DNA from 4 places in the Streptomyces sp. NPDC057682 genome. Region 1 is predicted to be linked to each of the others. Evidence: riboswitches for the same ligand, from Rfam matches in the RefSeq annotation. Region 1 holds a riboswitch; each other region holds the start of a gene.
The links. A riboswitch is a leader RNA that binds a small molecule or an ion and turns the genes downstream of it on or off. The one in region 1 is predicted to bind cobalamin.
Positions count from the first base shown of each region.

Region 2: linked by a shared signal. The riboswitch ahead of ACFVDM_RS08530 (ribonucleoside-diphosphate reductase subunit alpha) and the one ahead of ACFVDM_RS06785 (ABC transporter substrate-binding protein) in region 1 are both predicted to bind cobalamin.
Region 3: linked by a shared signal. The riboswitch ahead of ACFVDM_RS10190 (CbtB-domain containing protein) and the one ahead of ACFVDM_RS06785 (ABC transporter substrate-binding protein) in region 1 are both predicted to bind cobalamin.
Region 4: linked by a shared signal. The riboswitch ahead of ACFVDM_RS33525 (cobalamin biosynthesis protein) and the one ahead of ACFVDM_RS06785 (ABC transporter substrate-binding protein) in region 1 are both predicted to bind cobalamin.

Region 1 covers NZ_JBHVIN010000003.1:345,862-353,205, reverse strand. The annotation lists gene ACFVDM_RS06795 (hypothetical protein) at 1-474, opposite strand, end outside; gene ACFVDM_RS06790 (acyl-CoA dehydrogenase) at 633-2,588, shown strand; cobalamin riboswitch at 2,752-2,938, shown strand; gene ACFVDM_RS06785 (ABC transporter substrate-binding protein) at 2,972-4,039, shown strand; gene ACFVDM_RS06780 (FecCD family ABC transporter permease) at 4,036-5,115, shown strand; gene ACFVDM_RS06775 (ABC transporter ATP-binding protein) at 5,112-5,900, shown strand; gene ACFVDM_RS06770 (PRC and DUF2382 domain-containing protein) at 6,072-7,136, opposite strand.
Region 2 covers NZ_JBHVIN010000004.1:214,748-222,091, reverse strand. The annotation lists gene ACFVDM_RS08550 (GntR family transcriptional regulator) at 1-173, shown strand, start outside; gene ACFVDM_RS08545 (DUF3311 domain-containing protein) at 433-687, shown strand; gene mctP (monocarboxylate uptake permease MctP) at 684-2,312, shown strand; gene ACFVDM_RS08535 (GNAT family N-acetyltransferase) at 2,425-2,937, shown strand; cobalamin riboswitch at 2,985-3,115, shown strand; gene ACFVDM_RS08530 (ribonucleoside-diphosphate reductase subunit alpha) at 3,256-5,634, shown strand; gene ACFVDM_RS08525 (ribonucleotide-diphosphate reductase subunit beta) at 5,691-6,647, shown strand; gene ACFVDM_RS08520 (hypothetical protein) at 6,653-6,865, opposite strand; gene ACFVDM_RS08515 (helix-turn-helix domain-containing protein) at 6,947-7,344, shown strand, end outside.
Region 3 covers NZ_JBHVIN010000005.1:73,440-80,783, reverse strand. The annotation lists gene ACFVDM_RS10220 (hypothetical protein) at 105-1,052, shown strand; gene ACFVDM_RS10215 (hypothetical protein) at 1,137-1,793, shown strand; gene ACFVDM_RS10210 (pirin family protein) at 2,353-3,318, opposite strand; gene ACFVDM_RS10205 (tetratricopeptide repeat protein) at 3,462-3,818, shown strand; gene ACFVDM_RS10200 (GNAT family N-acetyltransferase) at 3,944-4,456, shown strand; gene ACFVDM_RS10195 (CbtA family protein) at 4,581-5,360, opposite strand; gene ACFVDM_RS10190 (CbtB-domain containing protein) at 5,388-5,603, opposite strand; adenosylcobalamin (AdoCbl) riboswitch at 5,649-5,742, opposite strand; gene ACFVDM_RS10185 (histidine phosphatase family protein) at 5,882-6,451, shown strand; gene ACFVDM_RS10180 (dihydrolipoyl dehydrogenase family protein) at 6,462-7,344, opposite strand, start outside.
Region 4 covers NZ_JBHVIN010000023.1:60,195-67,538, reverse strand. The annotation lists gene ACFVDM_RS33545 (cobyrinate a,c-diamide synthase) at 1-207, opposite strand, end outside; gene cobO (cob(I)yrinic acid a,c-diamide adenosyltransferase) at 201-800, opposite strand; gene ACFVDM_RS33535 (putative cobaltochelatase) at 800-2,815, opposite strand; gene ACFVDM_RS33530 (cobyric acid synthase) at 2,812-4,365, opposite strand; gene ACFVDM_RS33525 (cobalamin biosynthesis protein) at 4,362-5,360, opposite strand; cobalamin riboswitch at 5,492-5,618, opposite strand; gene ACFVDM_RS33520 (hypothetical protein) at 5,775-6,008, opposite strand; gene ACFVDM_RS33515 (anion permease) at 6,019-7,293, opposite strand.

The DNA.
Region 1 (7,344 bases):
CTCGTGCCAGACCTGCTCGAAGGCGTCGCTGGTGACGAAGCGGTCCACCGTGCCGCGCACCAGCGAGGTCACCCCGGCCGTGAGCGGATCGCCGAGCCTGCCGAGCGCCTTGTCGACGACGGGGCGGTCGGCGGGGGCCACGTCCGCCAGCAGCGCGTCGAGATCCAGATGGTCCATGACCGCGGCGGTGACCCGGTCGGTCACCGCCGCCTGGACGTCGGGGTCGGAGGCGAGCGGATCCATCATCGCCGTATACCGGTCCGTGTCCCCCGCGACGTCGCTCGCCCAACTCGACACGATGCTCAGCGGGGTGAGCACGGCGGCCACGAGCACCAGCAGAACCGCGAAGAAGGAGCGCACGCGGTGCCCGTGGCTCCGCGGGGCCCCGGCCTCCAATTGCGCCACCCGGACGCGCAGCGCTTCGAGTTCGGCGTGCTCGCCCGCCGCGTCCGGCTTGTCGGGGTCCCGTTCCATGAACCCAGGGGATGCCCTGGGCGGGCGGCGGGCGCGGCGGACTGCTGCAAACAGGTGAGGCGGAGGGCGGAGGGTACCCGACACCCACGGGTGTACGGAAATCGCTCGCTTATGCAGGTTTCCGGGTGTCCTGGCCGATTCCTGCTCGTTTTCATCGTATGACCACCCTTCTCGACACCGAGGGTCCGGCGCAGGCCGTGGCCCGGCCGGTCACGGACCGGCTCACCCGGGTCCTCCTGGGCCCGGACGCCCACCGCGAACACGGTTTCTGGCGGCGGCTCGTGGCCACCGAACCGTTTCGCCGCCCGACCGGCCCGGCCCCCGGGCCCACGCCCGGGGAACGGCTCGCCCTCGCCCACCGACGGCTCCGCGTCCTCAACAACGCCCTGGACAGCGCCGCCCGCCCGGCGAGCGACGCGCGCGCCCTGGCCGCCATGCACGAATGGCTCGCCCCGGTGGACCCGGCGCTCGCCACCGTCGCGGGCATCCACTACAACCTGTTCCTCGGCAGCCTCCTGGACCACGACTCCGACCACCCCCGCGATCTCTCGGACTTCCTCGCGCTGCGCCGCATGGGCACCTTCCTGTGCACGGAGGTGGCGCACGGGAACGACGCCGCCGCCGTCGAGACGACCGCCGCCTACGACCCCGACCGGGACGGCTTCGTCCTGCACACCCCGCACGCCGGTGCGCAGAAGTTCATGCCGAACACCAGCCCGGCGGGCGGCCCCAAGTCCGGGCTCGTCGCCGCCCGGCTCGTCGTCGAGGGCGTCGACCAGGGCGTCTTCCTCTTCCTGGTCCCGCTCACGGACGCCACCCGGGCCCTGCCCGGCATCCGGGTGCGGCTGCTGCCCGCCCGGATGGGCAGCCCGGTCGACCACTGCCTCACCTCCTTCGACAGCGTCTTCGTCCCGCGTGGGGCGATGCTCGGCGGAGTGCAGGGACGGATCGGCGAGGACCGGGTGTTCCGCAGCGACACCGAGGGCCGCAGGCGCCGATTCCTCGTCTCCATCCGCCGGGTCACCGCCGGCCGGATCTGTATGAGCGCCAGCGCGGTGGGCTCGGCCCGCGCCACGCTCGCCGTCGCCGTCCGCTACGGCGGACACCGCTTCGTCTCGGGCGGGCGCGGCGCCCCGCCCGTCCCGGTCTCGGTCCACCGCAGCCACCACGGCCCGCTCGCCGAGGCCATGTCCACCGTCTTCGCGATGAGCCTGCTGCACCGCCGCGCCCTCGACCGCTGGGAGCGGGCGGAGCGGGCCGGCGCCGCCGACCGCGCGGCGGCGGAGCGCCTGGTCGACGTCGCCAAGGGCTGGATCACCTGGCAGGCCCGTTCCGTGATCGTCGAGAGCCGTGAACGCTGCGGCGCCCAGGGGCTGCTGGAGCACAACGGGATGACCGAACTGGTCACCGGGGTCGAGGGCGCCATCACCGCCGAGGGCGACAACCTGGCCATCCACTCCCGCGCCGCCGTGAGCCTCCTCATGGACGCGGTCACGGGCGCCCGGCAGGAGCCCTCGGACCTCCCGGTGCCGGGCGACCTCGCCGATCCCCGCTTCCTGGGCACCCTGCTGGAGCGGATCGAACAGCTCTGGTTCGCACGGGCGGCCGGCCGCACGGCCCGGGTGGCGCACGAGGACCCGAAGGAACGCTGGAACGCGGCGTCCGGCCCCGCCCTGCGCGGTGTCGAGGCCCATGCCTACCGCCACGCGGCGGAGGCGTACGCGCAGGCCTTGGAGGAGCTGCCCGAGGGGCCGGCGCGCGACCGGCTGGGCGAACTGGCCCGGCTGTTCGCCCTGCGCTGGATCGCCCGCAACAGCGGTGACCTGCTCGCCGACGGACGGCTGACCGCCGCCCAGGTCGAAGGGCTGACCGACGCCGTCGAGCAGCTGATCGCCGCCGTGGCCCCCCATCTGCAGGAGCTGGCCGCGGCCTTCGCGCTGCCCGGCGAACTCCTCGCGGACTGGCCCATCGCGGGTCCTCGGTACACCGACGCCTACGACGACCCGGAGGCCTCCTGGAACACCCGGTCCGCCGAGACGCCGACGGGCCTGTCCGGGACATTCCGCGAGGAGACACCCGGCTTCGGTGGCGAATCGGTTCGCCCCAAGGGGTGACCGGGCAGAGGCGCTTTGTCGCGCATCCCGCCCACCGCCCCGGCGGTGAGCTGCGGGCCCTGCCGCGACCGGTGCGTCCCGATGCCCGCGCGGTGGCCGGTGGCAGGGGGCCGTGCTCCCCGGCCACCGGCCCGCACCGCCACTGAGCTGCGCGGAAGCTCGTGGTAGCGTGCCCGGTGCCAGTCGAACTCCAGCCTGGAGTCAGGGAATCCGGTGCGAATCCGGAACTGACGCGCAGCGGTGAGGGGGACGGGCGGGGCCACGGCCACTGGGAGACCACGGTTTCCCGGGAAGGCGCCCCGTCCGCGTGAACCCGAGTCCGAAGACCTGCTGGCACCCGCGGTCCGGACCGGGCCGCGGAGTCCGTACCCCGGGCCCCGCGCATGGGCCCCGAGACGACGAGGTACTCCGTGCCGCCCCTGTCCGGCCACGCCCGCACCGCCGCCCTGCTCACCGCCGCGCTCGTCCTGCTGACGGCCTGCGGCACCGGAGGGCGCACGCCCGCCGCCCGGAACGGGGACGCCGCCGGCTACCCCGTGACCCTCGGCAACTGCGGACGCACCGTCACCGTGCACCGCGCCCCCGAACGTGCCGTCCCCGTCGACCAGGGCTCGGCCGAGATCCTGCTCGCGCTCGGCCTCGCCGACCGGATGGCCGCGACCGCCACCTGGACCGATCCGGTGATGAAGGGCCTGGAGAAGGCCAACGCCACGGTCCCCCGGATATCCGACAACCGGCCCTCCTCCGAGAAGGTCCTGGACCGGGAACCCGACTTCGTCAGCGCCTCCTTCGCCTCCACCCTGGCCAAGGGCGGCGTCGCCCCGCGCGAACAGTTCGAGAAGCTGGGCGTCCCCACCTACGTCTCGCCCGCCGACTGCACCGCCAAGGACAACAGCAAGGACGGCGACGGGGTGCGTACCGGCACCCTCGGCATGGACAGCGTCTACACCGAAGTACGGGAACTGGCCCGGGTGTTCGGCGTCCCGGAACGCGGCGAGAAACTGATCGCCGCACTCCGCGCACGGATCCGGAAGGCCACGGCGACCGTCGACGCCTCCGGCACCACGCTGATGTACTGGTTCGCCAACTCCACGTCCCCGTACCTGGCCGGCTGCTGCGGGGCCCCCGGCATCATCACCCGCGAACTCGGCGCGAAGAACGTCTTCGACGACACCCACGAGGAATGGCCGCAGATCAACTGGGAGACCGTCGCCGACCGCGATCCGGCCGTCCTGGTCATCGGCGACCTCACCCGCCGCTCCCAGACCGCCGAGAGCGCCGCCGGAAAGATCGCCTTCCTGGAGTCCCACCCCGTCACCCGGACCATGGACGCCGTACGCCACAAGCGGTACGTACTGCTCAGCGGCCAGGCCATGAACCCGTCGATCCGCACCGTCGAGGGAGTGGAACGCGTCGCGGCCGCGCTGCGCTCCTTCGGGCTCGCGGGATGAGCGGCACCGCACCGGCCGCGGCCGCGCGCGAGGCCGCCGGCCCGGCCGTCCGCGGAGCGGGGCGGGCGCTGCGCGCCGGACTGGGCTGGACCGCCGGACTGCTCCTGCTCGCCCTGTCCGTCGCCGTCGCCGTCACGATCGGCCCCGCCCGGATCTCCGTCGCCGACGTCTGGTCCGCCGTCGGAGCCCACCTCGGCCTCGGCACCCCGGAACTCTCCCCGATCCGCGACGGCATCATCTGGAACCTGCGCATGCCCCGGACGCTGCTCGCCGCGGTGTGCGGCGCGGGGCTCGCCGTCTGCGGCACGGTCATGCAGTCGCTGCTGCGCAATCCGCTCGCCGACCCGTTCGTCCTCGGCGTCTCCTCGGGGGCCTCCACCGGAGCGGTCGCCGTCGTCGTCCTCGGGGCCGGCGGGGGAGCGGTGTCGCTGTCGGCCGGTGCCTTCGCCGGGGCCCTGTGCTCCTTCGCCCTGGTCATGCTGCTCAGCCACAGTCTCGGTGGCAGCACCGACCGGGTCGTCCTGTCCGGGGTCGCCGCCATGCAGCTCTTCTCCGCGCTGACCTCCTTCGTCGTGATGACGGCAGCCGACGCCGAGCAGACCCGGGGCGTGCTCTTCTGGCTGCTCGGTTCGCTCGGGGGCGTCGGCTGGACCGAGACCGGGACGTGCGCCGCGGTCCTCGCCGCGACCCTGGCGGTCTGTCTGGGCCACGCCCGTACGCTCGACGCCTTCGCCTTCGGCCAGGACGCCGCGGCGGCCCTCGGCGTCCGCGTCGGACGCACCCGGATCGTGCTGCTGTGCGCGACCGCGCTGCTGACCGCCGCGCTGGTGGCGGCGGCCGGGGCCATCGGCTTCGTCGGCCTCGTCCTGCCGCACGCGGCCCGCGCGCTCACCGGATCCGGGCACCGCAGGCTGCTGCCCGTCACCGCGCTCGCCGGTGCCGTGTTCCTGGTCTGGGCCGACACCCTCGCCCGTACCGTTCTCGACCCCCAGGAGGTCCCGGTGGGCGTCGTCACCGCCCTCATCGGCGTCCCCGCCTTCGTCCTGGTCCTGCACCGCACCCGGCGGACGCCGTGAGCGCGGGGGAGCCGGGCGGTCTGCGGGCCGACCGGGTGGCCCGCCGGGCGGGCGGCCGGCTCGTCGTGGACGGCGTCTCGCTCGCCCCGCCGCCCGGCGGCACCACCGGACTGATCGGCCCGAACGGCTCCGGCAAGTCCACCCTGCTGCGGATCCTGGCCGGGGTGCTCGCCCCGGAGACCGGCGTGGTCACCCTCGACGGCGATCCGCTCGCGCGCGTCGGCCGGCGCGCGGCCGCCCGGCGCATCGCCGTCGTCGACCAGCACGCCGCCACCGAGGCCGATCTGAACGTCGTGGACGTCGTACGGCTCGGCCGCATCCCGCACCGGCGCGCCTGGTCGGCCCCGACGCCCGAGGACGAGGCCGCAGTGGACGCGGCGCTGGAGCGGACCGGCCTCACCGGGCGGCGCGCGCAGTCCTGGCACACCCTGTCCGGCGGTGAGCGCCAGCGCGTGCAGATCGCCCGCGCGCTCGCCCAGGGCCCGCGCGAACTCCTGCTGGACGAACCGACCAACCATCTGGACATCCAGCACCAGCTCCAGCTGCTGTCCCTGATCACCGCCCTGCCGCTGACCGCCGTGATCGCGCTCCACGACCTCAACATGGCCGCGATGTTCTGCGACCGGATCGCGGTGCTCAGCAGGGGCCGGGTGGTCGCCGCCGGCACCCCCGCCGAGGTCGTCACCGAGGAACTGATCGCCGAGGTCTACCGGGTGCGGGCGGTCGTCACGCCCGAGGGACCGGAGAACCGGCCCTCCGTGCGCTTCCTGCCGCAGACGGTGTGAGCGCCGGGACGGCGTGGAGAAGCAGGACGGCCCGGAGAGCCGGGGCGGCGCGGAGAGGCAGGACCGCAGGGACGACCGGACGGTGCGAGCACGGGACGCGGGGGCGGACCCGGTGCGGGTCCGCCCCCGCGTCAGCGCGGAGCGCGGCGGCCGGTGGCCGCGGTGGGGTCGTCAGCGGTGCCGCCCCTTGCCCAGGTCACCGCCCGTGTCCCTGCCGGGCATGTCCTTGCCCGGCATGTCCTTCCCGCTCTTGCCGGTGCCGTCCGCGTAGTCGATCTGCTCCTTGCGCAGTTCGGCGGAGACCTCCTTCTGCTCCGTCACCCTGGTCGTCTCCATCCGCACCCGTTCGACGGGCACGGTCTCCTTGCGCATGGTGGCGCGTTCGGCGTGCAGCGTGACCTCCACGTCCTGCTCGGAGAGGTCCGACCGGGCCGCCTTGTCGCCCGGACGCAGCGGCTCGCGGACCACCCGCACCTCCTCGTGCGTCACCGGCACCGTCCTGGTGACGTTCTCGGTGACCACGTACTTGTGGAGGCGGGCCCTGCCGCTCTCGTACTCCTCGGTGCCGACGTGCAGCTGCTCCTCGGAGCGGATCATCTCCTCCTTGCCGCCGAGGTCACCGGCGGACCGCTCGGCCCCCGCGCCGACCAGCGGCCTGGAGGTGTCCGCCGCCGCGGTGTCGCGGTGCTTGCCCGTGCCCGTGCCGGTGCCCATGCCCGCACCGGCGCCCGCGGTGGTCCCGGTGCCGGTGGTCGCGGTGCGGTCGGTGTCCGCCGCGCCCATGGCGCCTGCCCCGGCCGCCGCACCCGCTCCGGCGCCGGCCGCGCCCATCGTGCCCGTCCCTGCGGCCGTCGGGGCGTTCGCGCCCTTCGTGCCGCCGGACCCGGCGCGGTCCTGCATCGAGGCCGTGGTGTTCCTGGTCAGGCCGTAGTGCCGGTAGAGCTCCTCCTCCTCGGCGACGGACAGATGCGCGTCCGCGTCCACCCGGGGGGCTTCCTTGACCTGGTCCTTCGTGTGCGAGATGTGGAGGTCGGAGCCCACCCGGCGGGCTCCGGCGAGGGGCACGAAACTCTCCTTCATGCCGAACAGACCGGTCTTGACCGTGACCCAGTCCGGCCGGCCGGTGTGGTCGTCGACGTACACCCGCCCGACGTTGCCGATCTTCTCACCCGCGGCGTCGTACGCCGTCAGGCCGTCGAGCTCTCCGGAATCCGTGAAACCGTCAGCGGCTCCCATGGCCGATTCCTCCTCGCTCGGGCGCGTCCTGTGGGTGGGTCCAGCAGGGGAGGCGCGTCCGGCTTCCATCGCGCCTCACCCGGATGGACGCTGCAACCGCCCGTGCCCCCGGCACCGGCGGGCGCACCCGCGCCGCGTAGGCACAGGCCCCGCAGGGCGGAGGCGCGGCGGGGCTCGCCGAATTACGCCGAACGGGTGAACGGGTGGG
Region 2 (7,344 bases), on a different contig from region 1:
CGCTGGCCACCCCGCGCGAGGCCGGTCTGCTCGGTACGGACGTGGGCCTGCCGATGCTGATGCTGTCCCGTCACTCGCTGGACGGGCAGGGCGAGCCCGTCGAGTGGGTGCGGTCGGTCTACCGGGGCGACCGGTACAAGTTCGTGGCGCGTCTGAAGCGGCCGCTGGACTGACCGGCTCGGCCGCTTCCGGCCACCGGACCGAAGCCCCCGTGGGAGCCCTTCCACGGGGGCTTTCCGCTGCCCGGAAACGGCCCCCACCCCCTCATTGGTCTGAACCAACTCCCCGACAGATAAGCCCATTTCGGCCAGGCGTACGCCTCACGAGGACCGTTGCCGGACCGCAATGCGGACGGGGGGTGACGGTGGCCGGGACACTGCCCTAGATTTCCTGCGCATTACAGGTGCTCAGCGAGGGGACGGAGTCGCCGCCATGTCAGCAGATCCTGACGAGAAACCACCCACCATCACCCCGGTCCGGGTGGTCATCGCCCTGTGCCTCGTCGCGCCGTTCGTGGCGATGCTGTGGGTCGGTTCGTACGCGAAGATCGACCCGACCTTCATCGGGATCCCGTTCTTCTACTGGTACCAGATGCTCTGGGTGCTCATCTCCACGGCGCTCACCATGATCGCGTACAAGCTGTGGCAGCGCGACCAGCGCGCCCGCAAGGGGGGTGAGTCGGCATGAAGGACGGCGTGAACGGCGTCGCGCTCGGCGTCTTCATCTTCTTCTTCGTGGCCGTGACCGTCATGGGCTTCATGGCGGCCCGCTGGCGCAAGGCGGAGAACGAGGCCAGCCTCGACGAATGGGGCCTGGGCGGACGGTCGTTCGGCACCTGGGTCACCTGGTTCCTGCTCGGCGGCGACCTCTACACCGCGTACACCTTCGTCGCCGTCCCGGCGGCGATCTACGCGGCGGGCGCGGCCGGCTTCTTCGCGGTGCCCTACACCATCCTGGTCTACCCGCTGATCTTCACCTTCCTGCCCCGGCTCTGGTCGGTGTCGCACAAGCACGGCTACGTCACCACCTCGGACTTCGTCCGCGGCCGCTTCGGTTCCAAGGGGCTCTCGCTGGCGGTCGCCGTCACCGGCATCCTGGCGACCATGCCGTACATCGCGCTCCAACTCGTCGGCATCCAGGCGGTGCTGGACGTGATGGGCGTCGGCGGCGGCGAGAACACCAACTGGTTCGTCAAGGACCTGCCGCTGCTGCTCGCCTTCGCGGTGCTCGCCGCGTACACCTACTCCTCCGGGCTGCGCGCGCCCGCACTGATCGCCTTCGTCAAGGACGGGCTGATCTACCTGGTCATCGCCGTGGCGATCATCTACATCCCGATCAAGCTCGGCGGCTTCGACGACATCTTCTCCGCCGCCGCGGACAAGTTCGCCGGGCCGCCCGGCGGCAAGCCGACCGGGGCGCTGGCCCCGGGCGAGGCCGGGCACTGGGGATACGCCACGCTGGCACTCGGCTCCGCGCTGGCGCTGTTCATGTACCCGCACTCGATCACGGCGACGCTCTCCAGCCGCAGCCGTGACGTGATCCGCCGCAACACCACGATCCTGCCGCTGTACTCGCTGATGCTGGGCCTGCTCGCCCTGCTCGGGTTCATGGCGATCGCCGCCGGGGTCAAGGTGGACAACGGCCAGCTGGCGATCCCGCAGCTGTTCGAGAACATGTTCCCGGACTGGTTCGCGGGCGTGGCCTTCGCCGCCATCGGCATCGGCGCGCTGGTGCCCGCCGCGATCATGTCCATCGCGGCGGCCAACCTGTTCACCCGCAACATCTACAAGGACTTCCTGAAGCCCGACGCGACGCCCGAGCAGGAGACCAAGGTCTCCAAGCTGGTGTCGCTGCTGGTGAAGGTCGGCGCCCTCGCCTTCGTCCTCACCATGGACAAGACGGTCGCGATCAACTTCCAGCTGCTGGGCGGGATCTGGATCCTCCAGACCATGCCGGCCCTGGTCGGCGGGCTCTTCACCCGCTGGTTCCACCGCTGGGCGCTGCTGGCCGGCTGGGCGGTCGGCATGATCTACGGCACCGCCGCCGCGTACGGGGTGGCGAGCCCGACGCAGAAGCACTTCGGCGGCTCCTCCAAGGAGATCCCGGGCCTCGGCGAGATCGGCTACATCGGTCTCACCGCCTTCGTGCTCAACGTCGTCGTCGTGGTGGTCCTCACGTTCGTGCTGAACGCCCTGAAGGCCCCCGCCGGCGTCGACGAGACCTCCCCGGAGGACTACACCGCGGACGCGGGCGACCCGGGGGTGACCGAGGTGCTCCCGCCGGCCACCGCCGGTGCGCCGGGCGGCCACTGACACCAGGTCACGGGCCGTCGCACCCCCGTGGGCCGGGGGCGCGGCGGCCCGTTCGCGCGCGGCGCGGAAACCCGGTTGCGGACCGGGCCGGGGTGTGGGGCACACTCCGCTCATGGACATGACGATCCGGCCGATCGAGCCCTCGGAGCACGCCCTTCTCGGCGAGATCACCGCCGAGGCCTATCTCGGTGACGATCTGCTGGACTTCGGCACCGGCGATCCGTATCTGCTGAAGCTGCGCGACGTGGCCCGGCGGGCCGCCGAGGCCGAGGTGCTGGTGGCCGCGGACGCCGGAGGGCGGGTGCTGGGCGGGGTCACGTACGCGCCGCCCGGCAACCCCTGGGCGGACATCGCGCGGCCGGACGAGGCGGAGTTCCGGATGCTGGCGGTCGCCCGGCAGGCGCGCGGGGCCGGTGCGGGCGAGGCACTCGTACGGGCCTGCGTCGCCCGCGCACGGGCCACCGAAGGCGTCACGGGACTGGTCCTGTCGACCCAGTCGACCATGCGCGGCGCGCACCGGATCTACGAACGCCTCGGCTTCGTACGCACCCCCGAGCGGGACTGGGCTCCGATCGACGATCTGAAGCTGCTGACCTACCGGCTGGAGCTGCGCTCCTCCGTCTGAGTTCGCGTACGACACAACATGTGGGGGCTGCCTCATCCGGCGGCCCCCACATGTATGCTCATGCTCGCTGTCGCCGCAGGGGAATCCGGTGCGAATCCGGAACTGTCCCGCAACGGTGTGTTCGGTGTGCTTTCGCGCACCTCCAGTCCGAGGACCTGCCGACAGCGCGCCCGGCTCGACCGAACCGGGCGCCCAGACGTCCGGGCCTCGTGGATGGGCCGGTGGACGCCGCACGGAGTGCCGCCCTGTCCGGGCCCCGCTCCGCCCGGCTGCCCCCGCGCACCCGACGGCCCCGAGCCGAGCGAGGGAGAGCACCAGGTGACCATCGCGCCAGCCGATCCGGTCTCAGCGGCCGAGTCAACGGAAACCACGGACGACGGACCGGGGGCCGCGCTGCTGCGGACCCTGACCGCGCTCACCGCGGATCTGCCCGACACCGACCCCGGACGGGTCGCCGCCGCCGCGCTGCGCGGCCGCAGCGCCCGCGCGGACGAGGCCGAACTGCGGTCGCTGGCCACCGAGGCCGCCGCGGGGCTCATCTCCGAGGACCCCGCCTACTCCCGGCTCGCCGCCCGTCTGCTGACCCTGGCCATCGCCCGGGAGGCGGCCGGGCAGGGCGCCACCTCGTTCTCCGCCTCGGTCGCCGTGGGCCACCGCGAGGGACTGATCGCGGACCGCACCGCCGCGTTCGTGGCCCGGCACGCCGACGCCCTGGACGCGCTGGTGGAGGGGGCGCTCGCCGAGGGCGCCGACGACCGCTTCGGCTACTTCGGGCTGCGCACCCTGCACAGCCGCTATCTGCTGCGCCACCCGCACACCCGCCAGGTCGTCGAGACGCCCCAGCACTTCATGCTGCGGGTCGCCGCCGGACTGGCCGAGGACGAATCGGCGCGCGCGCTGTACGAGGTCGCCGCGCTGTACGGGCTGATGAGCCGGCTGGACTATCTGCCCTCCTCCCCCACGCTCTTCAACTCCGGCACCCGCCACCCGCAGATGTCGTCCTGCTATCTGCTGGACTCGCCGCTCGACGAGCTGGACTCGATCTACGACCGCTACCACCAGGTGGCGCGGCTCTCCAAGCACGCGGGCGGCATCGGTCTGCCGTACTCCCGCATCCGCGCCCGGGGTTCGCTGATCCGCGGCACCAACGGGCACTCCAACGGCATCGTGCCGTTCCTGAAGACGCTCGACGCCTCCGTGGCGGCGGTGAACCAGGGCGGCCGGCGCAAGGGCGCGGCCGCGGTCTACCTGGAGACCTGGCACGCGGACATCGAGGAGTTCCTGGAGCTGCGCGACAACACCGGCGAGGACCAGCGGCGCACGCACAACCTCAATCTGGCGCACTGGATCCCGGACGAGTTCATGCGCCGGGTGGAGGCGGACGGCGCCTGGTCGCTGTTCTCGCCTTCGGACGTGCCGGAACTGGTGGACCTGTGGGGCGAGGAGTTCGACGCGGCCTACCGGGACGCTGAGGCCCGCGGCCTGGCGCGCAGGACCCTGCCGGCCCGTGAGCTGTACGGCAGGATGATGCGGACGCTGGCCCAGACCGGTCAGGGCTGGATGACGTTCAAGGACGCCTCCAACCGGACCGCGAACCAGACGGCGGAGCCGGGCCGCGTGGTGCACTCCTCGAACCTGTGCACCGAGATCCTGGAGGTCACCGACGACGGCGAGACGGCCGTCTGCAACCTGGGCTCGGTCAACCTGGGCGCGTTCGTCGAGGGCGGCACGATCGACTGGGAGCGGCTGGACGCCACCGTCCGCACAGCCGTGACCTTCCTGGACCGGGTCGTCGACATCAACTTCTACCCGACCGAGCAGGCCGCCCGGTCCAACGCCCGCTGGCGCCCGGTGGGGCTGGGCGCGATGGGGCTCCAGGACGTCTTCTTCAAGCTGCGGCTGCCCTTCGACTCCGCGGAGGCCCGTGCGCTGTCCACCCGGATCTCGGAGCGGATCATGCTCGCCGCGTACGAGGCGTCGTGCGATCTCGCGGAGCGCTCCGGCCCTCTCCCCGCCTGGTCCGAGACGCGTGCCGCCCGCGGTGTGCTGCACCCGGACCACTACGTCACGGAGCCGGCCTGGCCGGAGCGCTGGGAGGCGCTGCGCGCCCGGTTGGCGAGGACCGGGATGCGCAACGCGCTGCTGCTGGCCGTCGCGCCGACCGCGACGATCGCCTCGATCGCCGGGGTGTACGAGTGCATCGAGCCGCAGGTCTCCAACCTGTTCAAGCGCGAGACGCTCAGCGGTGAGTTCCTCCAGGTCAACGGCTATCTGGTGGAGGAGCTGAAGGCGCTCGGCGTCTGGGACGCGCGGACCCGTGAGGCGCTGCGCGAGGCGAGCGGCTCGGTGCAGGGTTTCGCCTGGATCCCCGAGGAGGTGCGGGCGCTGTACCGCACGGCGTGGGAGATCCCGCAGCGCGGCCTGATCGACATGGCGGCCGCCCGTACGCCGTACCTCGACCAGAGCCAGTCGCTCAACCTGTTCCTGGAGACGCCGACGATCGGCAAGCTCTCCTCGATGTACGCGTACGCCTGGAAGCAGGGGCTGAAGACGACGTACTACCTGCGGTCCCGTCCGGCGACCCGGATCGCGCGTGCGGCCTCCGGCGCCGCCGTCCCCGCGCAGGCGCCGGCGCCGGACGCGGACGCAATCGCCTGCTCCCTCGAAAACCCCGAATCCTGCGAGGCCTGCCAGTGAGCACCGACGACCACAAGAACCTGCTGGACCCGGGCTTCGAGCTGACCCTGCGGCCGATGCGCTACCCGGACTTCTACGAGCGCTACCGGGACGCGATCAAGAACACCTGGACGGTCGAGGAGGTCGACCTCCACTCGGACGTGGCCGATCTGGCCCGGCTCTCACCGGGTGAGCAGCACATGATCGGCCGGCTGGTCGCGTTCTTCGCGACGGGGGACTCGATCGTCTCCAACAATCTGGTGCTGACGCTGTACAAGCACATCAACTCCCCCGAGGCGCGGCTGTATCTGTCGCGGCAGCTCTTCGAGGAGGCCGTGCACGTCCAGTTCTATCTGACGCTGCTCGACACCTATCTGCCCGATCCGGACGACCGGGCGGCGGCGTTCGCGGCGGTGGAGAACATTCCGTCGATCCGGGAGAAGGCGCAGTTCTGCTTCCGGTGGATGGATTCGGTCGAGAAGATCGACCGGCTGGAGACGCGGGCCGACCGCCGCCGCTTCCTGCTGAACCTGATCTGCTTCGCGGCGTGCATCGAGGGGCTGTTCTTCTACGGTGCGTTCGCCTACGTGTACTGGTTCCGTTCGCGCGGGCTGCTGCACGGTCTCGCCACGGGCACCAACTGGGTGTTCCGCGACGAGACCATGCACATGAACTTCGCGTTCGAGGTGGTGGACACGGTCCGCAAGGAGGAGCCCGAGCTCTTCGACGAGGAGCTGGAGCGGCAGGTCACCGCCATGCTGCGGGAGGCCGTCGAGGCGGAGCTGCAGTTCGGCCGTGATCTGTGCGGGGACGGGCTGCCGGGGATGAACACCGATTCGATGCGCCAGTACCTGGAGTGCGTCGCCGACCAGCGGCTGACCAGGCTGGGCTTCCCGGCGGTGTACGGCTCGGAGAACCCGTTCTCCTTCATGGAGCTCCAGGGCGTCCAGGAGCTGACCAACTTCTTCGAGCGCCGCCCCTCGGCGTACCAGGTGGCGGTGGAGGGCACGGTCGGGTTCGACGACGACTTCTAGGGCCTTCAGACGCGCGCCCAGCTTCTGACGTACGGACGCCGTGCGGCCGCCACCGGCCGTGCGGCGTCCGCCGTTCCGGGGGGTTCGGTGGCGCGGCTTCGTTCCGCCTCGCGCAGGGCGTGGTCGATGCGCCGCTCGCGGGCGATGCCGAGGAGGGCGGGGGCCAGAACGAGGACGATAACGGCGGATATGCCCAGGATGTTCGTGATTGCGTTCATGTCTCTACTGTCGTCGCTCGCGCGCCGGAGCGTCAGTGGCAGGACTGTCATGGAGCATCGAATTACTGCCACACTGGGGTCATGCTGAACAATGTCGCCGCCCTGATGCTCGACGACGTCCACCCCTTCGAACTCGGCGTGCTGTGCGAGATCTTCGGACTCGACCGCAGCGACGACGGACTGCCGGTGCACGATTTCGCGGTGGTCTCCGCCGAGGGCCCCGAACTGCGCACCCACGCGGGGTTCACCATCCACACCCCGTACGGCCTCGACCGGCTGGAGGAGGCCGATCTGATCGCGGTCCCGGCCGGCAGCCGCTTCGGCGACCGGGACTTCCCCGAGGAGGTCCTGGACGCGCTGCGGCGGGCCGTGGACCGGGGCGCGCGGGTGCTGAGCGTCTGCTCGGGGGCGTTCCTGCTGGGCGCCGCCGGGCTGCTCGACGACCGGCGCTGCACCACGCACTGGAAGCACGCGGACGT
Region 3 (7,344 bases), on a different contig from region 1:
TTGTAACGCCCAGCGGCGGGCGCCGAACGCATCGAAGACGCTCTTCGGCGTCTGCGCCTGCGCCGTTCCACATCCGTGATCCAGTCCCTCGGTAACACGGCGCCATGCGCCTTGCCGAGATCGACGACGTGACCGGCATGGATGCCAGTACCACGTTCCAACGGATGAAGCGGCTTCAGAAGGACGGTCTGGTCACCCGCACCGGCTCGCGCTGGGGCGACCCCTATGTCCTGACCGAGGCCGGACAGGCCCTGGGCCCCGTCTACGCGGCCGTCGGCCGTTGGAGCGCCCCGGTCCCGCACCGGGCATCCACATCGGCCGCCCCGCCCGCGCCGACCGCGCACAGGGAAGCGCCGACGAGCGTGGGTCGAACGGCTGCGGCGCTCGGTCGCAGTCCGGCCGCCCCGCCCTCCCTCTTCAGCCACGCACCCCAGCCCCAGCCGCGGGTGCCGCCTCCGTCACCGTGCGTGCGTACAGGGAACGTCTACTGGCGCAGAGCGGTTGTTTCGTTGCTGTTGCATTCCTGTGGGCGCAGTCCCGTCAGTGGTTCGCCGAACTACGTTGTCGGAGAAGCGAATTCATCCACTCGAACCTTGGGCTGGGATCTGAGTACGTGTACTCATGCATCTGGCCCGTACCTCATCGGAAGGTGGGGCAGGGGTGCGGAGATGAAGAGGACCACGGCGGCCCGGCCGCCCCGGAGCTACGGGCGGTGCAAGCTAGCGGGCGGCACCGTGACCTACGCACTCAAGTACCACCGCGCTCGTGGCAAGTACCCGGACGGCACCCTGATGCCTGGGCCAGCGCTCAAAGCCCCTGGGCTCCGGCTCGACTGGGACCGGCCGGACCTGCCACTCCCGAGTCGGGTCGAGGAGCCCGCCCCACGCCCCGAGACCGGGTCCGAGGTGATCTATTGGCGCTGCTCGATCACTCCAGAAGACCGGATGACCGTGGCAGTCGCACGAACCCGCCATGCCACCGTTCTCACCCTCAGTCCTGGCCTGTGGAACTCTTCCGCAGACAACTACTTCACCGTGCTACGCCGAGAATGATCTCGCGAGCGCCGGCGGTGAGTCGACCGTAGAAAGCGCGAGGCCGAGCTCGACCCCACCCCACCAGCGAAAGGACCCCCCTCCATGCCCAACGGCCTTACCTGGATAGGCGCTCACGCCCACACCGCCACGCCCGTCCCCGGAATGCGTGGCGGCATCTCCCTCACCGTCGCCCGAGGCATCGACCCTGACGAGTTCCTCATCAACCTCGGGGCCGACCTCGATGAGCTCGCCGCACGCACCCCGCTGAACGAACTGCGCAGCCAGACCACCCCGCCCGGCCACGACCCCACCCGATACGCCTACGCGATGTACGGCAGCGAGGGTGAGTGGACGTACGTGCTGGAGAACCACCACGCCGCGACCTGGGCAACCGGGTTCCGCCGTGTCCCTTCGATGAGGCCCGGCCCGGGTGACGAGATCCTGTGCGCCAGCCGGAACCTGTACAGCCCGCCCGCCGTGATCCTGCACGTCGAGGGCGACGAGGTGATACGGCGCGCAGAGTTCGGCACCACCACCGGCCACGCGTCGGCGTTGGACGCGGCGCTCACCGCCGCCGGTGCCGTCTTCCCCTCCATCCCCGACGCCACCGCCGACGAGGTGACCGTCTACTACGAACAGCACGGCGCGCGCCTGCCCGCCCTGGTGTTCACCGCGCTGGGCGCGTACACGGGGCTGAGCGTCGACCGGGATGCCGCACAGGCCGGGAATCTCCCCGCCGTCCACCTCCTCACTCCTTGAGCCGCACGCGTTGATCAGGTTCATCCACGTCGCCCCGGCCCGCCGCCCGCCTCCGCCGCCTGTCGAGGCTCTGAAGTACTTCGAATTCGGCCGGGCGTACACCGAGCGCACCGTGGCGGCCAAGGTCGGAGGTAGATCATCGGCCTCCGCTCATCTCCACGCAGGCATACGTGGACCTCTCCCGTGCCTGCCTGCTGCGAGGTGAACTCGACGGCATGGAAGCCGCTCTCGAACCCATGCACCGCACCTCATGAGCACGGCACAGGTGTCCTCGATCGCGCGTAGGGCCGACACGGCCATCGCCAGGCTGCCAACCTCCTGCACCCACCAGCGAGGGACATCGACAGCGGCACTCGACTCATACCTGACAGGAAGTCAGTAAAGTCAGCAAAAGGTCAGCATCCGTCCTGACACACCTGGTCGAACAAGGTCACACATGACCACGCAGCCATACGCGAACGCCCAGGACCAGGCCCCCTCCGTCTCCCCCTGTGGAGGCCCTCCTCCGCCCGCACGTGACCACGGGTGACGAGAACCCCCACCGAAGGGAAAGAGCAGGTCAACGCACCCGACCGCGCGCCTTCAACGGCACCGGCGGCAGGGCGGGCGCGGGGATCGGAGCGCCGTCGTAGCCATGTACGGTGCCGAACCGATCACCGTTCATCCAGGCCACACGCGCCTGCGCGATCTCGTCCTGGGTGCGGCCCACGAAGTTCCACCACATCATGATCTCCTCCTCGAACGGCTCGCCGCCGAGCAGCATCAGCCCCGCGTCGGACTCCGCGCGCAGCGGGAGTTCCGTGCGGCCGCAGCCGAGGTAGAGCATGGAGCCGGGGAGGACGGGGACGCCGTCGACCTCGGCCTCGCCGGACATGGAGAGCACGGCGTACTCGAAGTCGGGGTCCAGGGGGAGCCGGGCCTCGGTTCCGTGGGTGAGGGCGAGGTCGGCGCCGACGATGGGGGTGTAGGCGGTGCCGGGGGAGGTGGCGCCGTCGAGGGTGCCGAGGATGACCGTGGCGGTGAGGCCGGGGGCGACCACGGTGGGCAGGTCCGTGTGGTGCTGGAAGTGGGGTTCGACGTCGCGGTGGGCGTCGGGGAGGGCGACCCAGAGCTGGGCGCCGTGGAGCAGGGCGGCGTGCTGCCGGGGGCTCTCCTCGGAGTGGCTGATCGCGCGGCCGGAGGTCATCAGGCCGAGTTCGCGGGGACGGATCGTCTCCAGGCTGCCGAGGCTGTCGCGGTGGAGGACCTCGCCCTCGTGCAGCCAGCTCACGGTCTGCAGTCCCATGTGCGGGTGGGGCGGCACCTGCATCCCGGGCTCGTCGGCGATGTCGTCGGGGCCGTAGTGGTCGACGAAGGCCCAGGCGCCGACCATGCGGCGGCCCAGGTTCGGCAGCAGTCTGCGGACCTCGGTCGACTCACCGAGCCGGACGTGGCGCGGGGTGAGGAGTTCGCGTACGGGCTCGGCGACGACGAAGCCCCTCCCTCCGCAGACGGAGAGTGCGGCCTGGCGATCGAGATTGCTCATGGCGCTCAACCTATTCCCGTGCGACTCCGGCAGGCTGGAATCCACGCCGAATATTTAGTGGAATGTTAAACCATCTATCGGTGTTGTGGCGTACGGACAGGTACGGGACCGGCCCGGCCGCCGCCTTCGACCGAGGGGGTCACATGAGCGACGCCTACTACGAGTTCGGCACCGCCGCCGAGCGCTGGGAGCGGGCCCTGTTCTTCTTCGAAGCGAAGGAGTACACCACCGCCGCCCGGATCCTGACCGGTCTCGTCGACGAGGTTCCCGAGCAGGTCGCGCCGCGGCTGCTGCTGGCCCGCGCCTACTACCACTCGGCGCGCCTCGTCCGGGCCGAGACGGAACTGCGCGCCGTCCTGGAGCGCGACCCCGTCGAGGAGTACGCCCGGCTGATGCTCGGACGCACGCTGGAGCGCCAGGGCAGGCAGGCCGAGGCCGACACCCATCTGCGGATGGCCGCCGCGCTCGCCGGGGACTTCCCGTCGAAGGGTGACGCCTGAGGTCCCGGGCGTGTCCGGCGCCCCGGCCCCGGCCCGTGACGGGACGCACCTCCGGTGCCGGGCCGGGCCCGCTCCCCCCTTCTATTGGGGTGCGGGCCCGGCCCTGCGCGTGATACGCCACCGGCATGAACGATCTCTCCACCGCGCGTCTGCTGCTCCGTCCGATGACCGTCGCCGACGCCGAGCGGGTGGCGGCGGGCGGCCCCGCCGCCGGGGAACGGTGGGCCCCCGGCTTCCCCTCCCCCGGCGAGCGTGCCGCCGCCACCCGCTTCCTCGCCGACTGCGCGACGAGCGGTGACCCCACACCGTTCGGTTCGTACGCGATACGGCTCCGCGCGGACGGGCTGGTCGTCGGGGGCATCGGCTTCCACGGGGCGCCGGACGGCCGGGGTCACGTCACGGTCGGATACGGGCTCGTCCCCTCCGTACGGGGCAGGGGGTACGCCTCCGAGGCGCTGCGCGCCCTCCTCCGGTTCGCCCGGGAACAGGGCGTCGTCTGCGTGCACGGGGACACCGACCTCGACAACACCGCGTCCCAGCACGTGATGACCGCGGCCGGCATGCGGTTCGTGAAGCAGGACGAGCGGCTGAAGCACTACCGGGTCGACTGGGACGGCCGCGTCGACGACCACGGTTGAGCGGGGCACCCGTCCCGCGCACCCGTCCGACAGATCCGTTCAACGCGCCCGATCAACACACCCGATCAACGGAACGAGCCCGCCGGGAACGGTCCGGCGGGCTCCTTCCGCGTCCGGTCGGGCGTCAGCCGGTCATGGCCGCCGTCCGGTTCGCCTTGCCTTTCCGGGCCGCCTCGCGGTCCGGGGACGGCACGAGCAGCCGTTCCGCCAGAGCGCCGAAGACCAGGCCGAAGGCGGTCCACAGGGTGACCTGGACCGCCAGCGTGGCCAGGCGGAACTCCCAGAGCAGTGAGGCCGGGAAGTCCCCGCCCACCTCGTTGTACGAGGGGAGAAAGGCGTACGCGAGGCCGATGACCAGGACATAGCCGGCGCCCGCGGCGATGCTCGCGTTCCAGTTGCCCAGGCGCGGGGCCAGCCGTCTGCCGATGATGACGGCCGCCGCGGCCAGCAGCACGCTGAGAGCGACCATCAGGAAGAACAGCGTGGTGCGCTCTCCGATGGTGTCGGGGTTGCCGACGGCCGGCGGGTTCGCCGGGTACTTCAGGAACGGCACGACGTACACCGCGAGCAGCGCCGCGCCCGCGATCAGTGCCGCCGTGGCCCTCGGCCCGAACCGGCCGGCGCGGCCGAGCGCGTAGCAGAAGACGAGTGCGGCGATACCGCCCACGGCGACCCCGAAGACGAGGACGCCGGTGGCGAGACCCGCGGTGGACTGGAGGGTGCGGCTGACGAGTTCCTCGCCGCCGCCGTGGTCGTGGCCGTGCGCGTGCGCCTCTTCGAGCGCGATGGCCGCGTCGACCCGCGACTCACCGAGGAAGTAGGCGACCAGCAGGGCGCAGGCACCGGCGATCAGGCCGGCCAGCATGCCGCGGACCAACAGGGCTCGTACGGATATGGAGTTCATGGGTGTCCCCTGGACGGTGCGGCCGGATCAGTGGCAGGGGAAACCGAGGAGGTGGCGTCCGTCGTGGACCCACTCGTGCACGCCCTCGCCGGAGATGAGCGCGGTGGCGCCCTGCTCGGCTCCGACGAAGTAGAGCAGGACCAGCATGAGGATGCCGAAGAAGGCGGCCCAAGGGGCCAGGGCCTTCAGCGAGATGGGGGTGATGGCGGGTGCGCCGGTGGTGGGGGCAGCAGAGTGTGCCATGGCAGAACCTCCTGGGGGAACACGCGTCCCGATCGTGGTGCCTGAGACGAAGGTGCCGGGTCTGACTTCCCGCACGCGTGCGGGTACACAGTGGCGCGACCGTGCCGGATTCCCACCGGACTTCCATCACACCCTCGTCATGTCGTCGCGACGATACAGCCTGTGCGCGGGCACCGCCACGGTGCCCGAAGGGGGTGCCGGGGAGGCCGGATGCCAAGGTGGGCACGGGCGAGTGACCCTTGTTCAGGGAGAGGAGAGCGGTGGAGACGGTACGGGTGATGTTGATCTCACCGGCGATGAACCAGGGGCTGCGCGAGGCGCGTTTCGCCGGGGACGGGCCGCTCGACGCGGCCGGGGTCCGGCAGGCGCGGGCGGCCGCCGCGCAGGTTCCGGACGCCGACCGGTACGTGGCCGGTCCCTCCCGGCGCTGCGCCGCGACCGCCGACGCCCTCGGCATCGACTGCGTCGTCGAACCAGCTCTCCGGGACTGGGAGTTGGGCGGCTGGGCCGGGGAGCGGCTGGACACGGTGGCCGCGCGCGAGCCCGACGCCGTGGCCGACTGGCTCGCGGACCCCGGAGCCGCTCCGCACGGCGGTGAGTCGCTGCTCGCCCTGTGCGCGCGGGCCGGGGCCTGGCTCGACGCCCTGGCCGCCGACGGGGCGGCCGCCCGGGACCGGATGCTGGCGGTCGCGGAACCCGCCGTGGTACGGGCCGCGGCCGTCCACGCGCTCGGCCTACCGGTGGCCGCGTTCTGGCGGCTCGATGTCCCGCCGCTCACCCTGACCGAACTCGGTGGCCGGCCGGGGCGGTGGAACCTGCGCTGCGGGCGGCCCCTCGCACCCCGGTAGACACCGCCGCTCAGCTGTCCCGGTACGTCTCCAGCAGCCGCAGCCAGATCTCACTGATCGTCGGGTACGCGGGCACCGCGTGCCACAGCCGGTCGATGGGAACCTCCCCGGCCACGGCGACCGTGGCCGAGTGCAGCAGCTCGCCGATGCCGGGGCCCACGAACGTGACCCCGCGCAGGATCTCCCGGTCGAGGTCGACGACCATGCGGGCCCGGCCGCGGTAGCCGTCCGCGTACAGCCCGGCTCCGGCGACGTCCGCCAGGTCGTAGTCGACGGCGCGGACGCGGTGGCCGGCCCGTTCCGCCTCGGCCAGCGTGAGGCCGACGGAGGCCGCCTCGGGGTCGGTGAAGACGACCTGGGGCACGGCCGCGTGGTCCGCCGTTGCCGTGTACGGGCCCCAGGGGGACGCGTCGGGGCCCGCGCCCTCCCGGCGCGCCCCGGCGGCGATGGCGGCGCCCGCGATCCTGGCCTGGTACTTGCCCTGGTGCGTCAGCAGGGCGCGGTGGTTGACGTCGCCGACCGCGTAGAGCCAGGGCGTGCCCTCGACGCGGCAGCTGTCGTCGACGGTGAGCCAGGAGCCGGGCTCCAGGCCGATCGTTTCGAGGCCCAGGTCGTCGGTGCGCGGGGCGCGGCCGGTGGCGAAGAGGATCTCGTCGGCCTCGACGGTCTCCCCGTCGTCGAGCGTGACGACAACGGGTCCGTCGGGGGCGGCCCGCCGTACGGAGGTGGCGGAGACACCCGTACGGAGGTCGGCGCCCGCCTCCCTCAGCGCCTCGGCGACCAGCTCTCCGGCGAAGGGCTCCATCCGGGGCAGCAGCCCCCGGCCGCGTACGAGCAGGGTGACCTGGGATCCGAGGGCGCCCCAGACCGTGGCCATCTCGACGCCCACCACT
Region 4 (7,344 bases), on a different contig from region 1:
CGGATCGCACAGGTACGCGTCGAGATTGCGTCCCGGACGGCCGGTCGCCAGCGTGTGGTAGCCCGGATCGATGTAGTCCGGGCCGACCTTGTGCCCGGACACGGCGAGCCCGCGGCCCGTCAGCGCCGCCATCAGACCCGTCGCCACGGTCGTCTTGCCGCTCCCGGACGAGGGCGCGGCCACGACCAGCCGGGGGACGTTCACCACTCGATGCCCCTCTGGCCCTTCTGCCCGGCGTCCATCGGGTGCTTGACCTTCGTCATCTCCGTCACCAGGTCCGCCGCCTCCAGCAGGGCGGCCGGCGCGTTGCGCCCGGTGATCACCACATGCTGGGTGCCGGGCCGGCTCCGCAGCACCTCGACGACCTCGTCCGTGTCGATCCACCCCCAGTGCAGCGGATAGGCGAACTCGTCGAGCACGTACAGCCGGTACGTCTCGGCCGCCAGATCGCGCTTGACCTGCTCCCAGCCCTCGCGGGCCTTCGCCTCGTTGTCGCTCTGGTCGTCGCGCTGGACCCAGGACCAGCCCTCGCCCATCTTGTGCCAGGTGACGGAACCGCCCTCGCCGCTCGCCCCGAGGACCTTCAGCGCGTTCTCCTCGCCGACCTTCCACTTCGCCGACTTCACGAACTGGAACACCCCGACGGACCACCCCTGGTTCCAGGCGCGCAGCGCCGTCCCGAAGGCGGCCGTCGACTTCCCCTTGCCGGTGCCGGTGTGCACCATCAGCAGCGGGCGGTTGCGCCGCTGACGCGTGGTGAGTCCGTCGTCCGGCACGCTGTCCGGCTGTCCCTGCGGCATTACGCGGCCCTCCTGAGGGTGTTCGTCACGTCCTTGACCAGCCCGGCGACGGTGTCGGCCCGCAGCTCGTCGAGCGTGACGGCGGTGCCGCCCAGCTCATTGGCGAGCACCCCGGCCAGTCCCAGCCGGACCGGCCCCGCCTCGCAGTCCACGACGACCGACGCGGTGCCCGCGGCCGCGTGCAGCCGGGCCGCCCGCGCGGCCAGCGCCAGCGGCTCCGGTCCGCCGGTCGCCCGCCCGTCCGTCAGTACCACCAGCAGCGGCCGGCGCGAGGGATCGCGCAGCCGTTCCACCCGCAGCACCTCATGCGCCTTCAGCAGCCCGGCCGCCACCGGGGAGCGGCCCCCGGTCGCCAGCAGCTCCAGCCGGGCCGCCGCGGCGTCCACCGAGGAGGTCGGCGGCAGCACCAGCTCCGCGCCCCGCCCCCGGAAGGCGATCAGCCCCACCTTGTCCCGCCGCTGATAGGCGTCCAGCAGCAGCGAGAGCGCCGCGCCCTTCACCGCTCCCATCCGCTGCCGCGCCGCCATCGACCCCGAGGCGTCCACGACGAACAGCACGAGATTGCCCTCGCGCCCCTCCCGCACCGCCTGCCGCAGATCGTCCCGCCGCACCACCAGCCCCGGACCCGACCGGCCCCGCGCCCGCTGGTGCGGGGCGGCGGCCCGTACCGTCGCGGCCAGATGAAGCGCCGTCAGCCCGCCCCGCGGCCGCCGGTCCCCGGTCGTCCGCCCCTGCGCGGAACGCGCCCGGGACCGCCGCCCCGCCGCGCCCTCGCCCAGCCCCGGCACGCTCAGCGCCTTCGTCCGGAACGGCTCACCGGCCCGCGCCGGTGCCTGTTCACCGCCCTGTCCGGGCAGCGAGGGAGCCGGTTCCGACGGCCCGTCACCGGCCGCTCCGGGCGTGTCGTCCGCCCCGGCCCCGGGCTCCGGCGGCGTGTCGGGACCGTCCCCCCGGGGCGGCCGGCCGCCGCCACCGGGGCCGTCCGGCTCCGGATCGTCGTCCCCGCCGCCGTTCTCCTCCAGCGTGTCGTCGAGCTTGTCCTCGTCGAGCCCCGGCGCGTCGAAGGGGTTGCGCCGGCGGCGGTGGGGGAGCGCCAGCAGGGCGGCCTGCCGCACGTCCTCGGCCAGCACGTCCGTACGCCCCGCCCAGGCGGCCAGCGCCGTCGCCGTCCGGGCCATCACGATGTCGGCCCGCATCCCGTCGACCTCGAACGCCGCGCACGTCGCCGCGATCTGACGCAGCGCCCGGTCGCCCAGCCGCACCTCCGGCAGCAGCGCCCGCGCGGCCGTGATCCGCTCCCGCAGCGCCGCCTCCTCGTCCGCCCACCGGGCGGCGAAACCCGCCGGATCGTCGTCGTACGCCAGCCGCCGCCGCACCACCTCGACCCGCAGGTCGGTGTCCCGGGACGCGGCGACCTCCACGGTCAGCCCGAACCGGTCGAGCAGCTGCGGGCGCAGCTCGCCCTCCTCCGGATTCATCGTGCCGACGAGCAGGAACCGCGCGGCATGCCGCACGGAGACGCCCTCGCGCTCCACGTACGACGCGCCCATCGCCGCCGCGTCCAGCAGCAGGTCGACCAGATGGTCGTGGAGGAGGTTGACCTCGTCGACGTAGAGGATCCCCCGGTGCGCCTCGGCCAGCAGCCCCGGCTCGAAGGACTTCACGCCCTCGGCCAGCGCCCGTTCGATGTCCAGGGCCCCGACGAGCCGGTCCTCGGAGGCGCCGACGGGCAGTTCGACCGTGCGGGCGGGCCGCGCCACGCCGGTCCCGGAGGGGTGCGGGCCGTCCGGACACGCCGGGTCGGGGGCGTCCGGGGCGCAGGAGAACCGGCAGCCGGGGACGACACGGACCTCGGGCATCAGCGCGGCCAGCGCCCGGACGGCGGTGGACTTGGCGGTGCCCTTCTCGCCCCGGACGAGGACTCCGCCGACGGCCGGGCTCACCGCGTTGAGCAGCAGCCCGAGGCGCAGGTCGTCCTGTCCGACGATCGCGGTGAAGGGGTAGGGCGTACTCACATGACCTCCTGGGCGGGGGATGCGGGCGCACCCGGCGGAACGAACGGCAGCCCGGACGGCGCGCCCGACTCGATGAGCCGCCACAGCGCGTCGGTGTCCGCGTGCTCCTCGATCAGATCGCCGAGGCGGTCGAGCTGTTCCTCGCGGAGCGCGGCGAAACAGGTGCCGGGGGCGGGGACGAAACGGCGCCCCGAGGCCCGTGCGACCTCGGTGAGGAAGGCGCGCCGGAAGGCGTCGCTCTCCAGCGAGCCGTGCCAGTGGGTGCCCCAGACGGAGCCGGAACGGCAGCCGTCCAGCGGGCGGCCCCGGCCGTCGGTGAGGAAGGGGTCGCCGCCGCGCACGTCCGCGACGCCGTGGTGGATCTCGTACCCCTCGACCGGGGCGCCCAGCGCCTCGCCGGACGGCCGGGCGAGGGTCTTCTCGCGGTCGAAGCGGATTTGGACCGGAAGCAGCCCCAGCCCCTCGACGCGCCCGGCGCGCGACTCCACCTCGTCCTCGATCCGTGTCCCGAGGATCTGGTAGCCGCCGCAGATCCCGAGCACCGGACGGCCCTCGGCCGCCCGTCGCAGCAGCGCGTCGGCCAGTCCGCGCTCGCGCAGCCAGGCCAGCGCCTTCACGGTGCCCCGGGTGCCGGGCACGACGACGAGATCGGCGTCGGCCAGCTCCTCCGCGCGGTCCACGAACCGCACGACGACGCCCGGCTCGGCGGCCAGCGCGTCGACATCGGTGAAGTTCGACATCAGCGGCACCGCGCACACGGCCACGCGCAGGACGTCCTCCCCGTGCGGCGGGGCCACCACCGACTCGCGTACGGCACCGCGCAGGGACACCCGCAGCCCGTCCTCCTCGTCGATGCCCAGACCGTGCGCGAAGGGCAGCACCCCGTAGGACGGCCGGCCCGTCAGCTCCCGCAGCATGTCGAGCCCCGGCTCCAGCAGCGAGACGTCGCCGCGGAACTTGTTCACCAGATACCCGGCGATCAGCTCCTGGTCCTCGGGCGAGAGCAGCGCCGTCGTCCCGAAGAACGAGGCGAAGACCCCGCCCCGGTCGATGTCGCCGACGACCACCACCGGGAAACGGGCCGCCCGCGCGATGCCCATGTTCACGATGTCGGTGCGGCGCAGATTGATCTCGGCCGGGCTGCCGGCGCCCTCGCAGATCACCGCGTCGTACGTGCTCCGCAGCTGCTCCAGGCAGTCCGTGACGGTGGACAGCAGGGACTCCTGCCGGCCTCCGTGGTAGCCGCGGGCGCTCATCTCGCCGACCGGGCGTCCCATCAGCACCACCTGGCTGGAGCGGTCGCCGCCGGGCTTGAGGAGCACCGGGTTCATCAGGGCGGTCGGCTCGACGCGGGCGGCCTGCGCCTGCATGGCCTGGGCCCGCCCGATCTCGGCGCACTCACGGGTCACGAAGGAGTTCAGCGACATGTTCTGCGCCTTGAAGGGCGCCACCTTCACGCCCCGGCGCACCAGCCAGCGGCAGATGCCCGCCGTGACGACGCTCTTGCCCGCGTCCGATGTGGTCCCGGCGACCAGCAGTCCGCCGCTCATGTCCGGTTCCTTCCGGCCGTGGGGGAGGGGGAGGTACGGCCCCGGGCCAGTCGCCGGGCGACGAGCCCGCTGCCCAGCCGGGCCGCGACGCCGACGCCGAGCGCCAGCGTGCCGACCCGGCGCGAGAGCCGCACCGCGCGTGCGATGTCGGCGGTCTCCACCGCCCGGCCCGCCGCGCCGTTGAGCACGGGACGGTGCTCGACCCGGCCGCCGTAGGCGAGCGTGCCGCCGAGCCGTACGCCGAGCGCCCCCGCGAACGCGGCCTCCACCGGGCCCGCGTTGGGACTCGGATGCCGGGAGGCGTCCGCCCGCCAGGCCCGGACCGCCGCACGCGGCGCCCCTCCGGCGGCGGTGGCGAGCAGGGCCGTCAGCCGGGCGCCGGGCCAGCCGGCCACGTCGTCGAGACGGGCGGAGGCCCAGCCGTAGCGCCGGTAGCGGGGCGAGGTGTGGCCCACCATGGCGTCCAGCGTGTTGACGGCCCGGAAACCGACGAGCCCGGGGACTCCGCCCAGCGCCCCCCACACCAGGGCGCCGACGACGGCGTCCGAGGTGTTCTCGGCGACGGACTCCACCACCGCGCGGGCGATCTGCGGACCGTCCAGGGACTGCGGGTCGCGGCCGCACAGATGCGGCAGCCGCTCCCGGGCCCCCTCGATGTCCCCGGCGGCCAGCGCGCCGCCGATGGCCCGCGCCTCGCGGCCCAGGGAGGTGCCCCCGACGACGGACCAGGTGGCGGCCGCCGTCAGGGCGACGGAGGCGGCGGGGTGGTGGCGCAGGGCGCGGGAGGCCAGTGCGGCGGCCCCGGCGGCGCCGCCGGCGCAGACCAGGGTGTGCAGTGCGCCCCACCCCCGGTGGTCGCGCCACAGCAGGCGTTCGACGTCCGCCGCGGCCCGCCCGAAGGCGGCCACCGGATGGCCCCTGCGGGGGTCACCGAGCAGCAGATCGCCGATCATCCCGGCCGTGGCGCCGTACGCGAAGACGCGATCGGCACGCACGGGTCAGCCGGCCGTGGCGCCTCGGCGGGCCCCGGTACGGGGAAGCGGCGGGGAAGGGGTCGCGACGGGGCCGGGCATGGCGATATGTCCTCACTCAGGGTCCGCGCCCTGGTTCGACGAGACGGCGACCAGAGTCTCCTGGCTCCCGGATCCGCGGTCTCCCGGCCTTCCGGTCCTGGTGGACCGTGACTTCCGAGAGGGGAGACCGCTCCCCGGTGACAGTGGCGGGACCGCGCCGGATTCGCACCGGCTTCCTCTGCTGTCGCCGTAATGGCTCCGGCAGTCCACCACGCTCCGCGAACACCCGTCAACTTGCCGTTGACCTGCGGGGGCGCGGTGTGGGCGGACACACACCGGGCCGGACACCCGTGAAGGGTGCCCGGCCCGGTGGGGGTCGGAGAGGGCGTACGGCCCTCAGGCGACGATCAGATAGATCCCGTACGCGACCGCCGCCGCGCACAGTCCGAAGCAGACGTACCCGCCGGCGCGGGCCAGCAGGACCGAACCGCCCGCCGCGCCGCCCCGCGCGGCCGGTTCCGGCTGCTTGGAGAGGCCGACGATGCCGAGGGTGAACAGGCCCACGAGAGCGACGGTGGTGACGAGGGAGACGCCGAAGACGGTGCCGAGTGCTGCCCAGTCGATGTGCATGTGTCTGTCCTTACACCGTGGCGGGTCGGGCCGGGTCGGCGGCGACGGGCGCGGCCGGGGACGGGAGGGTCGCCGACAGGTCGGGCTGGGCGGCGAGCGTGGGCGGCGGGCTGACGGCCGCGATGGCGGTGGTCACGACTCCGGCCGGTTCGGCGTCCGGCGCGGACTGCGCGCCGGACGGGGCGACATCGTCGTGGCCGACGGGCTTGCGGCGCGAGAGCGCCCAGATCGCGCCGGAGCCGGCGACCAGCAGCGCCGCCACGACGACGACGCCCCAGGTGCCCTGCTTGGTGACGAACTCGGCGCCCGCGCCGACCAGACCGGCGGCCGGCAGGGTCAGGCCCCAGGCGACGAACATCCGGGTGGCGGTGGACCAGCGGACCACGCCCCCCTGACGGCCGAGGCCCGCGCCCATCACGGCGCCGGAGCAGGACTGGGTGGTGGAGAGGGAGAAGCCGAGGTGCGAGGAGGCCAGGATGACGGTGGCCGCGCTGGTCTGGGCGGCGAAGCCCTGCGGCGGCTTGAGCTCCGTCAGCCCGCTGCCCATGGTGCGGATGATGCGCCAGCCGCCGAGGTAGGTGCCCATCGCGATGGCGAGACCGGCGCTCACGATCACCCAGACCGGCGGGTTGGAGCCGGGGGAGAGGACACCGCCGGTGACCAGGGCGAGGGTGATGATGCCCATGGTCTTCTGCGCGTCGTTGGTGCCGTGGGCGAGGGAGACCAGGCCGGCCGAGGCGATCTGGCCCGCCCGGTAGCCCTTGGCGGTGGCCTTCTCCTGGGCCTCGCCCTGGATCCGCCCGCCGATCCGGTACGTCAGCCGGGTGGCCAGGAGCGCGGCGACACCGGCGACGATCGGGGCGGCGACCGCGGGGAGCAGCACCTTGGTGACGACGGTGCCGCCGTCGACGGAGGACCAGCCCGCGGACATCACCGCGGCGCCGATGAGGCCGCCGAACAGGGCGTGGGAGGAACTGGAGGGCAGGCCGACCAGCCAGGTCAGCAGATTCCACAGGATGGCGCCGACGAGCGCCGCGAAGATGACCTCGGTTCTGAGCCCGTCTTCATTGATGATCCCGCCGGAGATCGTCTTGGCGACCTCCACCGACAGGAACGCGCCGACGAGGTTGAGAACGGCGGACATGGCCACCGCTGTCTTGGGTTTGAGGGCGCCGGTCGAGATGGTCGTGGCCATCGCGTTGGCGGTGTCGTGGAAACCGTTCGTGAAATCGAACACTAGAGCTGTCACGATCACAATCGCGAGCAGCAGCGTGATGTGTTCCATTTACCCAGGCAATCGTTCGACGTCATTGGCACGTGGACCGTAGGCAAGCTG